4 regions of the Oceanimonas doudoroffii genome follow, and region 1 is predicted to be linked to each of the others. Evidence: riboswitches for the same ligand, from Rfam matches in the RefSeq annotation. Region 1 holds a riboswitch; each other region holds the start of a gene.
What was found. Region 1 has a riboswitch for thiamine pyrophosphate ahead of B6S08_RS04350 (TonB-dependent receptor). Riboswitches for the same ligand answer to the same signal wherever they lie in the genome.
Positions count from the first base shown of each region.

Region 2: linked by a shared signal. The riboswitch ahead of B6S08_RS14705 (3-oxoacyl-ACP reductase) and the one ahead of B6S08_RS04350 (TonB-dependent receptor) in region 1 are both predicted to bind thiamine pyrophosphate.
Region 3: linked by a shared signal. The riboswitch ahead of thiC (phosphomethylpyrimidine synthase ThiC) and the one ahead of B6S08_RS04350 (TonB-dependent receptor) in region 1 are both predicted to bind thiamine pyrophosphate.
Region 4: linked by a shared signal. The riboswitch ahead of B6S08_RS14680 (sodium:solute symporter family protein) and the one ahead of B6S08_RS04350 (TonB-dependent receptor) in region 1 are both predicted to bind thiamine pyrophosphate.

Region 1 is NZ_NBIM01000001.1:945,730-949,356, forward strand. Features, by position in the region: gene ggt (gamma-glutamyltransferase) at 1-1,410, shown strand, start outside; TPP riboswitch at 1,598-1,699, shown strand; gene B6S08_RS04350 (TonB-dependent receptor) at 1,752-3,627, shown strand, end outside.
Region 2 is NZ_NBIM01000006.1:79,718-83,344, forward strand. Features, by position in the region: gene B6S08_RS14695 (LysR family transcriptional regulator) at 1-665, shown strand, start outside; gene pyrC (dihydroorotase) at 718-1,749, opposite strand; TPP riboswitch at 1,947-2,043, shown strand; gene B6S08_RS14705 (3-oxoacyl-ACP reductase) at 2,093-2,866, shown strand; gene B6S08_RS14710 (LLM class flavin-dependent oxidoreductase) at 2,866-3,627, shown strand, end outside.
Region 3 is NZ_NBIM01000004.1:216,817-220,443, reverse strand. Features, by position in the region: gene B6S08_RS13275 (exoribonuclease II) at 1-189, opposite strand, end outside; gene B6S08_RS13270 (enolase-like domain-containing protein) at 299-1,207, opposite strand; TPP riboswitch at 1,384-1,485, shown strand; gene thiC (phosphomethylpyrimidine synthase ThiC) at 1,560-3,515, shown strand; gene thiE (thiamine phosphate synthase) at 3,512-3,627, shown strand, end outside.
Region 4 is NZ_NBIM01000006.1:75,822-79,448, reverse strand. Features, by position in the region: gene B6S08_RS14690 (nitroreductase family protein) at 62-664, shown strand; gene B6S08_RS14685 (DMT family transporter) at 702-1,622, shown strand; TPP riboswitch at 1,668-1,774, shown strand; gene B6S08_RS14680 (sodium:solute symporter family protein) at 1,854-3,293, shown strand; gene B6S08_RS14675 (GGDEF domain-containing protein) at 3,475-3,627, shown strand, end outside.

The DNA of each region.
Region 1 (3,627 bases):
CAGCAAAACGGCGAGGCCATGGCCTGGGAAGAGGTGGTGCCCACCGGCATTTCCGTGGGTGTGCCCGGCACCGTGCTGGGCTGGCAGGAGGCCCTTGGCCGCTACGGCACCATGAGCCTTGAGCAGACCCTGGCCCCCGCCATTGAGGTGGCGGAGCAGGGCTTTACCGTGACCGACAACTTTCACCGCATCGCTCAAAAAAACGAACACAAGTTCGCCCGCTTTGAGCCCAGCCGCGCCCTGTACCTGCAAAACGACAAGGCCCTGCCCGTGGGCAGCCATTTCAGCAACCCGGATCTGGCCGCCACCTACCGGGCCATTGCCAAAGGCGGCGCTCAGGCCTTTTATGAAGGCGACATCGCCCGCGACATTGTGGCGGCGGTCAACCAGCCGCCGGTGGTGGACGGCGTCAGCGTGCTGAGCGCCACCATGACCCTGAACGATCTCAAAGATTACGAAGTGCGGCTGCGTCAGCCCATTCATTCCACCTACCGGGGCTATGACGTCTATGGCATGGCGCCGCCGTCAAGCGGCGGCATTGCCATTGCCCAGGCACTGAACCTGCTGGAAACCCGGGATCTGTCGGCGGCTTCACGCACCGAGGCGGAACACCTGTATCTGGAAGCCTCGCGCCTGGCCTTTGCCGACCGGAACGCCTATGTGGCCGACACCGAATTCACCGACGTGCCCATCGCCGGCCTGCTGTCCAAGGAATATGCCAAACACCGGGCCCCGCTGCTGGAAGCCCGGGCCGCCGGCCAGCGCGGGCCGGGAGATCCCTTTGCCTATCAGGACGATCCTTCCGTGCCCCTGCGCCCCGCCGCCGCCGGCCTGATGCAGGAGTCGGCCCACACCACCCATCTGGCGGTGTCGGACCGGCACGGCAACGTGGTGGCCTACACCTTTACCATTGAAGACTGGGGCGGCAGCGGCATTGTGGTGCCGGGCCGGGGCTTTTTGCTCAACAACGAGCTCACCGACTTTGACTTCAGTGCGCCGCACCCCAACGTGGCCGAAGCCTTCAAGCGGCCCCGCTCCAGCATGAGCCCCACCATAGTGCTGCGCGACGGCAAGCCCGCCTTTACCATAGGCTCACCCGGCGGCTCCACCATCATCACCACCGTGCTGCAGACCATGGTCAACCACATTGATCTGGGCATGTCGCTGGCCGATGCCCTGGCGGCCCCGCGCATGAGTCAGCGCAACGGCGACACCACCCTGGTGGAAACCCTGCTCGGCTTTCCCGGCAGCGAGCAGGCCAGGGCGCTCGAAGCCCTGGGCCACCGCTTTGTGGAAACCGACCAGATCGGCGCCGCCAACGGCATTGCCTTTCATGCCGACGGCTCGGTCACCGCGGTCAGTGAACCCCGCCGCCACGGCGTGGGCACCGCCCTGGTGCAGCAGCAGTAAGCCCCGTCAAAGGGCGGCTTGTCCGCCCTTTGAGTTATTCCCATGACGTCGGTTGCACCCCAGCAACCGGCACCTCTCCGTCGAGAAATATCTCCGGCCGTCTTCGTCACTAAATAACCGGATTCGGCCGGTTTTTATCGATTTCTATTACCGAATGCGTATAATTCCGCTCGCCTTATAACCAAGGCCAAATCCTAAGGGGTGGCATTTCCGCCTGAGATGCGCAACGCGCGAACCCTTTGAACCTGATCCGGTTGATACCGGCGTAGGAATAGGAAGCTCACAACGCCCTGCCCTGCTCGTATTGTTACCGGGTCTTCGCACTGAAATGGAGATGTAAAGTGCCGAGACTGACCCCCTTTGTTCCTTCTGCCCTGACCCTGGCCATGGCGGCCGCCCTGCCGGCCCAGGCCGAGGAAAATACAGAATCCGTTTACACCCTGGCCCCCGTGCTGGTGACTTCCAGCTTTCGGGAAGACACCCTGCAGGACACCGCCGCCAGCGTGAGCGTGATCGATGAAGCCGAGCTCGACAAGCCAAACACCAACCACCTGGAAGACGTGTTGGCCAAGGCCCCCAACGTCAACCTGAGTGCCGGTGCATCCCGGGGCAAGTTTTACCAGATCCGTGGTGTGGGCGAGCGCAGCCAGTTTATTGGGGTGGTCAATCCTTCGGTGGGCGTGGTGGTAGACGGCATAGACATGAGCGCCATGACCACGGGCGCCACCCTGCTGGATGCCAGTCAGGTTGAAGTGCTGCGCGGCCCGCAGGGCAGCCTGTATGGCGCCAACGCCCTGGCCGGGCTGATTAACGTGCGTGCCAACGAGCCCACCGATACACCGGAAGGCAATGTGGAGCTGACCCTGGGGGAATACAACACCCGCAACCTGAGTGCGGCCGTGGGTGGCCCCATCAATGACAAGGTAGGTTATCGCATTGCCGCCCAGCGCAACCTGAGCGACGGCTTTATTACCAATGATTATTTAAACGCCGACAACACCAACAACATTGATGAAACCCTGCTGCGGACCAAGTTTCGCATTGCCGCCAGCGACGATCTGGATCTGGATCTGACCGCGTTTTACGCCAATATCGACAACGGCTACGATGCCTTCTCCCTCGACAACAGCCGCCATACTCTGTCGGACAACCCGGGTCACGACCGCCAGGAAACCATTGCCCTGTCGGGCAAGGCCAGCTGGTATGGCGTTGAAGCCTTTATTCTGGAAACCGCCCTGGCGGTGAACAAGAGCAACCTGGAATACGGCTATGATGTGGACTGGACCTATTCCGGTCTGCACCCGGATACCTACAGTGCCACCGACAACTACCAGCGGGACGAGCGCGGCGCCACCGCCGATATTCGTTTTATCTCCACCGAGCAGTCCGCCCTGTTCAATGGCCGCACCGACTGGACCGGCGGGGTCTACTTCTTTCACCGCAGCTCGGATCTGGATCGCCGCTACACCTACTTGGCTGCCCCTTTTACCAGCGAATATGAGGCCAACCGGATTGCGGCTTACGGCGAGCTGGAAACGGCCCTTACCGACAGGCTGACCCTGATCAACGGCCTGCGGGTTGAGCAGGACAGCACCCTGTACCGTGACAGCGACGGTATTCATGGTGAGCCCGATGATCTGCTGTGGGGCGGACGGGTGGCACTGGAATACCAGGCCGATACAGACCGCATGTATTACGCCCTGATCTCCCGGGGTTACAAGGTGGGCGGCTATAACGTGAACAGCGAGCTGGCGGCCGAACTGCGTACCTTTGAAGCCGAAACCCTGTGGAACTACGAGATTGGCGCCAAACACAGCCTGCTGGACAATCGCCTTAACACTCAGCTGGCCCTGTTCTTTCAGCAACGGGACAACGCCCAGATCCGCACCACCTACACCTATGTGCGGCCCGACAACTCGTCGGCCTACATCGACTATTCTCACAACGCCGAGCGGGCTTACAGCTATGGCCTGGAAGCCCAGGCCCAGTGGCAGGCCAGTGCCGATCTGGACATCTACGGCAGCCTGGGCCTGCTGGACACTCGCCTGAAAGAGGCCGATGCCAGCTTTGATGGCCGCGAAGCCGCCCATGCACCGGAATATCAGTTTGCCCTGGGTGCCAATCTCGATCTCGGCAATGGCTGGTTCTCGGGGCTGGATGTGGAAGGCAAGGACGCGTTTTATTTCTCCGATGATCATAACGCCGAGTCCGACGCCT
Region 2 (3,627 bases), on a different contig from region 1:
TTGGGGTGATGCGGGCCCGGGTCGACGAAAGCGAGGCCCTGGCGGGCACCCTGATCCTCACCTCGGTCAATAACCTGGTGCCCTACCTGACGCCCTTGCTGGCCGAGTTTCAGCGCCTGCATCCCAACATTCGGCTGGAATACGCCGCCGACAGCCGAATCTTTCGGCTGGAACGCGGTGAGGCCCATGTGGGCATACGCTCGGTATCCAGGCCGAAGGATCCCGATTATGTGGTACAGCACCTGACCCGGGCCACGGGCACCCTTTACGCCAGTCGCGATTACCTGCGTCGTCATGGTCCCATGTCGACCCTGGAGGACATTGCCGGACACCGTTTTATCGGCACCACCCAGCCTCGGCCCGGCAGCATGTATATGCGCTGGATGGAGCAAAAGGTACCGGCGGAGCAGGTTTTCTATCGCGTGCAGGACTTTACCGGCTTCATTCCTGCCCTGCAGGCCGGATTGGGCTGCGGGGCGCTGAGTTGCTGGCACGCCACCCTGGCCCCCGAGCTGCAACCGATGCTGCCGCCCCCGAAGGAATGGGCCCATGACCTCTGGTTGACCAGCCATGGCGACATGCACCGCTCGGCCAAGGTGCAGGCCTTTACCCGCTTTCTCAAGGATCGCATCGCCGAGCGCCGGACCGACTTTATACCGGACTGAAACGCCATAAAAAAACGCGGCCGAAGCCGCGTTTTTGCAAGGCGAGAACGGGTTATTTCACCATCCAGCCAATTTCTTCGCCGGCGCGAATGGGCACCAGCTTATCGCCGCCCAGAGGCAGGGTTTCGCCCACGGTCCAGGACTCTTTCACCAGGGTGATGGTGTCTTCGTTGCGGGGCAGGCCGTAGAAGTCGGGACCGTTGAAGCTGGTAAAGGCTTCCAGCTTGTCCAGGGCGCCGGCCTCTTCAAAGGCTTCTGCATACAGCTCCACGGCGGCGTGCGAGGTATAGGCGCCGGCGCAGCCGCAGGCGGCTTCCTTGCGGTGCTGAAAGTGCGGTGCCGAGTCGGTGCCCATAAAGAACTTTTTGCTGCCGCTGGTGGCGGCGCGCACCAGCGCCGCTTGATGGGTATTGCGCTTGAGAATGGGCAGGCAGTAGTAGTGCGGACGAATGCCGCCCACCAGCATGTGGTTGCGGTTGAACAGCAGGTGGTGAGCGGTAATGGTGGCGGCCACATTGTCGCCGGCCTGCTCTACAAAGTGCACAGCATGCTCGGTGGTGATGTGTTCCAGTACGATCTTGAGGTCGGGAAAGTCGCGCACCACGTCGGGCAGCACGGTTTCCAGAAACACTTTTTCACGGTCGAAGATATCGATGCGGGAGTCGGTGACTTCGCCGTGCACCAGCAGCAGGGTGCCGGTCTCCTGCATGGCTTCCAGCACCGGATAGATGTTTTTCACATCGGTCACGCCGGAGTCGGAGTTGGTGGTGGCGCCGGCCGGATACAGTTTGCAGGCCACAATGTCACCGCTGGCACGGCCCTTGCGAATTTCCTCGGCTTGAGTGTTGTCGGTGAGATACAGGCTCATCACCGGCTCAAACCGGCTGCCTTCGGGGCGCACCGCCAGAATGCGCTCGCGGTATTCCTTTGCCAGCTCGGTGGTGGTCACGGGGGGCACCAGGTTGGGCATCACAAGGGCGCGGCCCAGATAGCGGCTGGCGTCGCGAACGGTGTCTTTCAGTTGCTCACCGTCGCGCAGGTGCAGGTGCCAGTCGTCGGGGCGGGTAATGGTCAGTGTGGTCATAGTCGGCTCGGCGTTATCCATTGCTTTCGAGGCCTTTATTATCCACCCACGGGCCTTTTTCACCAAACTTCTGAAAATGTGAGGGGTGAGGCGTGAAGGGAGAGGTGAAAAACAGACGGCCTGGTAAGGAGTTTTTTCTCCTCACGCCTTCCCCCTCACGCCTCTCGCTCTTGGGCGCAGGGGTATGTTATGGTCTTTGCCGAGACACGGGGTGTCCTGCAATGCAGGGCTGAGATAACACCCGTTGAACCTGATCCAGTTCATACTGGCGAAGGGATGTCAGCCTGCCGGCCTTGCGCCATTGCTGCCTCATCATGCCTTCGCCTCAGCTTCGAGGTAGAGAATGCAAACATCCATTCCGTTAAACGAACAACTGGTGCTGGTCACCGGCGGGGCCCGTGGCCTGGGCGAACATCTGGTGCGCGCCTTTTTGCGCGAAGGTGCCAGGGTGGTGATCAACTACCTGAGCAGCGCCGACGCGGCGCAAGCACTGGCGGCCGAGGCGCCGCAGCAAGCCCTGGCCATTCAGGCCGACGTGACCGATGCCGCCGCGGTGCAGGCCATGTTTGATCAGGCCGAGGCCCATTTCGGTAGCCCGGTGACCACGGTTATCAACAACGCCCTGCCGGCGTTTTCCTTTAATGGCGACGCCCGCACTCACGCCCAGGAGCTGGCCTGGGAGCACCTGAATCAGCAGCTGGAAGGCGTGGTGGGCGGTGCCATCAACACCACCCGCGCGGCCCTGGCCGGCATGCGTAAAACCGGCTTTGGCCGTATCGTCAACGTGGGCACCAACCTGTTCCAGAACCCGGTGGTGCCCTATCACGACTACACCGCCGCCAAGGCCGCGCTGCTGTCGCTGACCCGCACCCTGTCTCAGGATCTGGGCCCCGACGGCATTACCGTCAACATGGTCTCCGGCGGCCTGTTGCGCACCACAGATGCCTCTGCCGCCACCCCGGAAGCGGTGTTTGACTACATTGCCGCCAATACCCCGCTGCGCCGAGTGACCACGCCGGCGGAATTTGCCGACGCGACCCTGTTCTTTGCCTCGCCCTGGTCGCGTTCGGTGACCGGCCAGAACCTGGTGGTGGACGGCGGCCTGGTGAAAAACTGATGAACATGAATCAACGCATGATGCACCTGAACCTGTTTCTGTTCGGCTGTGGCCATCACAGGGCGGCCTGGCGTCATCCCAACTCGGCGGTAGAGCAGCTGGGTGACATTCGCTATTACGAGCGGCTGGCGCAAACCGCCGAGCGGGGCAAGTTGGACGCGGTGTTCTTTGCCGACGGCCAGTCTACCGGCAATGTGGCGGACGGCAGCTACTGGTTTCTGGAGCCGCTCACCGCCATGGCGGCCATGAGCCGGGCCACGGACCGCATCGGTTTTATCAGCACGGTGTCGAGCACCTTTTTCACGCCGTTTCACGCCGCCCGCATGATGGCCTCGCTGGATCATATCTCCAACGGCCGCATGGGCTGGAACGTGGTGACCTCCATGTTTGACGTGGAAGCCCGTAACCACGGTTACGAGACCATGCCGGCCCACGCCGAGCGTTATCGCCGGGCCGAGGAATTTGTGAATGCGGTGCTCAAGCTGTGGGACTCCTGGCAGCAAGACGCCCTGGTGATGGATCGTGCCGGCCATTATGCCGACCCCGACAAGGTGAATCCCATCAATCACCTGGGCGAGTTCTTTCTGGTGGACGGCCCGCTCAATGTGCCGCGCCCGCCTCAGGGGCATCCGGTGCTGTTTCAGGCCGGTGCCTCCGAGCAGGGCCGTACCCTGGCGGCCCAGTGTGCCGAAGCCATTTACGCCGTGGCCTATGATCTGCCGGCGGCCCAGGACTATTACCGCGACATCAAGCGCCGAGTG
Region 3 (3,627 bases), on a different contig from region 1:
CACGGCGGTGATGCGATCGCCGTGCATCACCTTTTTCATGTGCGGCGGCGGAATGAAATAGCTTTCCTTGTCACTGACTTCGAGAAAGCCGAAGCCTTTGGAGGTGCCTTTGACCATGCCTTCCTTGGTGGGAAGGGTGTCGCGGATTTGTTGCTTGAGCTGGGCCAGCAGGGGGTTGTCTTGAAACATGTGTTGGGAACCTGTCGAAATATCGGCCTGACTATACGTATTTACCCTCGAATTGCCAAGAACACCTTGTCTTTTGCACTATTTTGGTGCGTATTTTTTGGTGCATTTATCAACAACCCGGGCCATATACCAGGGTGGTATTTTGCGCTTCCGGCTGCCCCTGGGCGTTCACGCCGCTGTGCAGCAAATAGCGCAGGCTGTCGAGCTGGGCCGGGCTGTTCGGCGTCAGTTCCCCCGCCAGTTGCGCAATGTGCCGGTGGCCCAGGCCGCTTTCCAGGTTGCCCGCCAGCATCACGTCCAGCCCCTGTGCTCGAGCACCGTCGGCCAGTTGCCGGCACAGGGCGGGCTCGCCCAGCAGAGAGGGGCGCAGCACCAGGGCACGCAGCCCCTCAAAGGGCGCCGGCACCCGGCCGCCGCAGCGGTCGGCGCTGAGCGCCACCGGCCAGCCGTGTTGCCGGGCCAGTGTCCGCGTGTGGGCGTCATCGAGGCCCGGATCCAGAATCCAGTCAATGGCGCCGCCGTCAATGCGCTGCCACAGGCCGGACAACTGCGTTTCGCTCAGTCGGCCGCCGGCGTCCAGCGTCAGTTTCAGGCCGGGCACCAGCAGGGTCAGTTCGCGCACCAGGCCGGCATCAAACTGCACATCGCCGCTCAGGGTCAGCCAGGCTCGAGTGGGATGCACTCGGCGGCAACGCCAGGCGCGAATAATGGGTTCCCGCTCACCTTCCAGCAGCGGCAGGCTGGGGGCGGCCGCCGCGGTGGGAGGCGTGAGCACGCAGCCCAGACCAAAGCGAACCCAGGCTTGAGTGGCCTGGTGTTCAAGGCCTTGCGTCAGCCGCTCGCAGGCGGCCAGCAGTTCGGCTTCGGTGTCTGCCAATTCGGCGGTCACCGGCGGCGCCACCTCGCCCCAGTGGCCGTCAATATTCACGTAAAAACCGTGGCGACGGCGCACGGCAACGCCGTCAATCTGCTTTTCCTTGGTCAGCGGCAGGGCATAGCGATAAACCGAAATGGGCATGGGCGTGGCTTCCGAATAATTACTTTTATATAAAGGTAACACGCCGGCGCGACCGGCAACAGTATTCCTGGCAGTGCGACAGGCCATGCCAAAAAGTTTGCGATCGCTGCTTTTTCGGCTGTGGCGCAAGGGGGACAAGTCCTTTGCTTTTGTGAACTCGGTCTGGTTATACTGCGACCATCTTGTCGGAGTGCCCTTATGGGCTGAGACCGCGAAAGCGGGATCCGTTGAACCTGATCAGGCTAATACCTGCGAAGGGAAGCAAGTAAAGAATGTGCCACCGGATGTAGGCAGTTCTTTATCAACACTCCCGACAAGCATTTCACCAAATGGACGCAAAAGTGAGATCGCTATGTCAAAAAAAGTAAACCGTCGTGAAGTTCGCAGCCAGGCCCAGGAATACATTCACAACCTGAAGGGCGAACCCTTTCCGAACTCATCCCGTATTTATCTTGAAGGCTCACGCCCGGACCTGAAGGTCGCCATGCGTGAAATCGCCCTGGCCGACAGCTTCAAGGGCGGCAGCGAAGAAAACCCCATTTTCGAGCCCAATGCGCCGGTGCCGGTGTACGACACCTCCGGTGCCTACGGCGATCCCGAGTCCGAAATCGATGTGCGCCAGGGTCTGCCCCAGCTGCGCCACCAGTGGATTCTGGAACGCAACGACACCGAGGAGCTGGAAAACGCCACCTCCCATTTCACCCAGCAGCGCATGGCCGATGACGGCCTGGATCACCTGCGCTTTGAGCACCTGCCCAAGCCCCGCAAGGCCAAGCTGGGCCAGTGCGTAACCCAGATGCACTATGCCCGCAAAGGCATTATCACCCCCGAGATGGAATACATCGCCATTCGCGAAAACATGGGCCGCGAGCGGGTGCGGGACGAGCTGCTGCGCAAGCAGCATCCGGGTGAGAGCTTTGGCGCCAACCTGCCGGAAAACATCACCCCCGAATTTGTGCGCAAGGAAGTGGCCGAAGGCCGCGCCATCATTCCCGCCAACATCAACCACCCGGAAGCCGAGCCCATGATCATCGGCCGCAACTTTCTGGTGAAGATCAACGCCAACATCGGCAACTCGGCGGTGACCTCCTCCATCGAGGAAGAAGTGGAGAAACTGGTGTGGTCCACCCGCTGGGGCGCCGACACCGTGATGGACCTGTCCACCGGCCGCTACATTCACGAAACCCGTGAGTGGATCCTGCGCAACAGCCCGGTGCCCATCGGTACCGTGCCCATCTACCAGGCGCTGGAAAAGGTCAACGGCGTGGCCGAAGACCTGACCTGGGAGGTGTTCCGCGACACCCTGATCGAACAGGCCGAGCAGGGCGTGGACTATTTCACCATTCACGCCGGCGTGCTGCTGCGCTATGTGCCCATGACCGCCAAGCGCGTCACCGGCATCGTGTCCCGCGGCGGCTCCATCATGGCCAAGTGGTGCCTCACTCACCACAAGGAAAGCTTCCTGTACGAGAACTTCCGCGAGATCTGTGAAATCTGCGCCGCCTACGATGTGTCCCTGTCCCTGGGTGATGGCATGCGCCCGGGCTCCATCGCCGACGCCAACGACGAGGCCCAGTTTGCCGAGCTGCACACGCTTGGTGAGCTCACCAAGATCGCCTGGGAATACGACGTGCAGGTGATCATCGAAGGCCCCGGCCATATTCCCATGCACATGATCAAGCGCAACATGGAAGAGCAGCTCGAGCACTGCCACGAAGCGCCTTTCTATACGCTTGGCCCGCTGACCACCGACATCGCCCCGGGTTACGACCACTTTACCTCCGGCATCGGCGCCGCGCTGATCGGCTGGTATGGCTGCGCCATGCTCTGTTACGTTACTCCCAAGGAGCACCTGGGCCTGCCCAACAAGGAAGACGTGAAACAGGGCCTGATCACCTACAAGATCGCCGCCCATGCCGCCGACCTGGCCAAGGGCCACCCGGGTGCGCAAATCCGCGACAACGCCATGTCCAAGGCGCGCTTCGAGTTCCGCTGGCACGATCAGTTCAACCTGGCGCTGGACCCGGACACCGCCCGGGAATATCACGACGAAACCCTGCCCCAGGAGTCGGGCAAGGTGGCGCACTTCTGTTCCATGTGCGGACCCAAGTTCTGCTCCATGAAGATCACCCAGGACGTGCGCGATTATGCCGCCAGCCTGGAAAACAACATTCAGGTGCAGCTGGTGGGCATGGACGGCCAGCCCGAACTGGTGCAGGCCGGCATGGCGAAAATGTCGGAAGAATTCAAGAAACGCGGCGGTGAGTTGTATCACCAGGCCGATAAACTGGAGCGAGAATCTCTATGACAAAACCCATCGTCTGGACCATAGCCGGTTCCGACTCGGGCGGCGGGGCCGGCATTCAGGCCGATCTGCACACCATTCATGCACTGGGCGGCCACGGCTGCTCGGTGATCTC
Region 4 (3,627 bases), on a different contig from region 1:
TTCATTTTTGCACATGGAATACTGAGTTCCAAACCAAGCCCATTCTCTCAGGAGCCAGACCATGCATACCCTAGACGCCATCATGACCCGCCGGGCCATCAAGCATTACGATGCCACCTTTCACATGCCCGAGGCCGATGTGGAACGGCTGTTTCGGCACCTGCTGCAGGCGCCCACTTCCTACAACCTGCAGCACTGGCGCTTTGTGCAGGTGGAAGATCCACGACTGCGCGCCGAGCTGCGCGTTGCCGCCTGGGATCAGGCGCAGATCACCGACGCCTCGTTGCTGCTGGTGCTCTGCGCCGACACTCAGGCCTGGCAAAATGATCCCGGCCATTGCTGGCGCGACGCCCCCGCCGACACCCGCGACCTGATGCTGTCGATGATTCACGACTTTTACGCCGGCAAGCCGCAACTGCAGCGGGACGAGGCGATCCGCTCCGTGGGCATAGCGGCGCAAACCGCCATGCTGGCCGCCAGCGCCATGGGCTACGACAGCTGCCCCATGATCGGCTTTGATGCCGAACGCGTGGCCGAGCTAATTCGACTGCCCCCCGGCCATGTGATCGGCATGATGCTGACCATCGGCAAGGGCACCAGGGCAGCCCATTCCAGGCCGGGGCAACGCTCCCTTGACGCGGTGCGGATCCTGAACCGTTTCTGACCATACGGGGTCGCTGGCCGGCCCGGGGAGAGCAACCATGAACACTCAACACTGGCACGCCCACGGACGCGTGTTACTCGCCACCTTGCTGGTGGCGGGATCCTTCATCATCTCGGCCCGGCTGGCGGCGGTGGCCCCGGCGGCCTCCCTGACGCTGCTGCGCTTTGTGCTGGCCGCCGCCCTGCTGCTGCCCTGGGTACTGCGCCGGGCCGACCGGCGTCGCCAGTTGTGGCGGGCCATGCCCCGCGGCCTGACCATCAGCCTGTTTTATGCGCTGTTTTTCATTTTGATGTTCGAGGCGCTGCACAGTACCACGGCGCTCAATACCGGCACCCTGTTCACCCTGGTGCCGGCACTGACCGGGATCGCGGGCATCTGGCTGCTGCGCACCCGGGTCTCCGCTCGCCAGGGGCTCAGTTACCTGCTGGGCATGCTGGGCGCGCTCTGGGTGATCTTTGAGGGCAGTCCGGACCGGGCGCTGGCGTTGCAGCTCAATGCGGGAGACCGGCTGTTTCTGCTGGCGGTATTCTGCATGTGCGCCTATTCCCTGTGCATGAAGCTGCTGTATCGCAACGACTCGGTGGCGGTGCTTACCTGCGCCACCCTGCTGGGCGGTGCGATCTGGATGGGACTCATGGTCTGGCTGACCGAGACACCACTGCAGTGGCAGGCGCTGGCGCCGGCCGACTGGCTGGCCATGGTCTACCTGGTGGTGTGCGCCACCCTGGCCAGCGGTTACCTCTTTCAGGGAGGCAGCATTCACCTCGGCCCGCAGCGGGTGATGGCCTACACCTACCTCAACCCGGCGGCGGTCGCCCTGCTGCTCTGGCTGTTTGGCGGCGAGCCGGTGGCGGCCTGGCTCTGGCCCGGCATACTGCTCTCCTGCATGGCAACCTGGTGGCTGCAACAACATGCCTCTTCCCGGCCCATGCCCGCTGCACAGAGGGCCGAGCACTGAGCACCGCCACATTGACAACCACGCCGCCGGCCCTTACTCTCGATTCGCTATTCCTGGGGGAGCCCAAACGGGCTGAGACTCCGCCACACCGGCGGTAACCCTTAGAACCTGATCCGGATAATGCCGGCGAAGGGAAGGAAACGAACGATCCCGCACAACCCCGATCCGTCCCGCCTTCCCTTCACCCGTGTTTCCGGCCATTTAGTGCTCTCGGGAGCAAAGGGAGAACACATGCTGGACACTACCACCGCCATTTTATGGCTCTGTTTATTTGCCGCGGTTTTCGCCATTCCCGGCCTGCTTTACGCCCGCCGGCAAAATGACAAACCGGAAGACTTTATCGTGGCCCGCAACAGCCAGGGCGGCAGCGCCACCATGCTGACCCTGCTGGCCACCACCATGGGCACCTGGATTCTGTTTGGTCCGGCCCAGGCCGCCACCTGGGGCGGCATTGGCGCCATTACCGGCTACGCCCTTGGGGTGCTGGCACCCCGCCTGGTGATGATTCCGCTGGGCAAGCGCATTCGCGAGCTGATGCCGGAAGGTCACACCCTCACCGAGTTTGTGCTGGGCCGCTATGGCCGCGGCATGTACGGCTTCGTGCTGGTGATCATGCTGTTCTACATGTTCATCTCCCTCACCGCCGGCCTCACCGCCATCGCCCAGATGGTGGCGCTGCTGGCGCCGGTGCCGCTGTGGGCCACCGCCGGCATTGTGATGGTGGCCACCCTGCTTTACACCCTCTATGGCGGGCTGCGGGTCACCATTTTCACCGACAGGGTGCAAATGCTGGTGATACTGCCGTTTTTGCTCACCCTGATCGTGCTGGGCTGGCAGGCCACCGGCGGCCTGGCCCCGGCCCTGACCGGCCTGCAGGAAAAGGCTCCCCACCTGCTTGATCCGCTCGACACCACCGGGCTGAAATCGGGTCTGACCTTCTTTCTGGCGGTGGTGCTGACCGGCCTGTTCTATCAGGGCACCTGGCAGCGGGTGTTTGCCGCCCGGGACAACAAGGTGATTCGCAACGGCTTTATTCTGAGCGGTGTGCTCAGCTTTCCCATCATCTTTATCATGGGTTTGTTCGGCCTGGCCTTTGTGGGCCTGGGCCTGCCCGGCGACGGCTCGGTGGCGCTGTTTAGCGTGCTGATGCCCAACATGCCGCTGTGGTTTGCCATTGGCCTGTTGCCCTTTGGTCTGGCACTGATCATGAGCAGCGCCGACTCCACCATCAGCGGCCTGACCAGCATGCTGGTGGTGGACCTGCGCCGGCTGTTGCCCAACACCAGTGTGCACCGCCTGCTGGGGCTGTCGCGCTGGTTGATCGTGCTGGTGTCCATTCCGGTGCTGTATGTGGCCTCTCAGGGCTTCAGCGTGCTCTATCTGTTCCTGCTGGCGGATCTGCTGTGCTGCGCCGCGGCCTTTACCGTGTTCTTTGGCTTTTACAACGCCCGCTACCAGGGCTGGAACGCCATGCTCAGCACGCTGGGGGGCCTGGTGGCCGGCCTGATGCTGTTCCCCGCCCCGGGCGAAGCCGCCACTCACCTGCTGGAGTCCTTCCTGCTGGCCACCTTTGTGCCGGTGGCCATCTCCGCCCTGCTGCTGCTGGTGCCCGCCCGCCAGCCCTTTGACTTTGCCGCCCTGGCCAGCCGGGTACGCAGCCTGGAAAGCTGATTTCGTTTCGTTGCAACCGTTTCGTCGAAAAAATCACCGGCGCGCCGTCAGGCCGCCGGTTTTTTGTGTCTGAAATAGAGGTGCTGCCACCAACAAACGCCGGTACCCGCTGTTACCTGAAGTCCAACGGGCATAAACTTGTTTGATCGACAAACAGGCTCCGTCAGGGATGAAAATAATAATGCACTTGGTCTGCCGGCTGATGCTGGCGCTTTGGCTTATGGCCGGAACCGCCATCGCCTCCCCCGTGGTATTAACGGACCACACAACCACGTCGCCGGCAGAAGCCAACCTGTGGCGGGCCCTGCCCACAGGCAGCACCATCACGGATTTT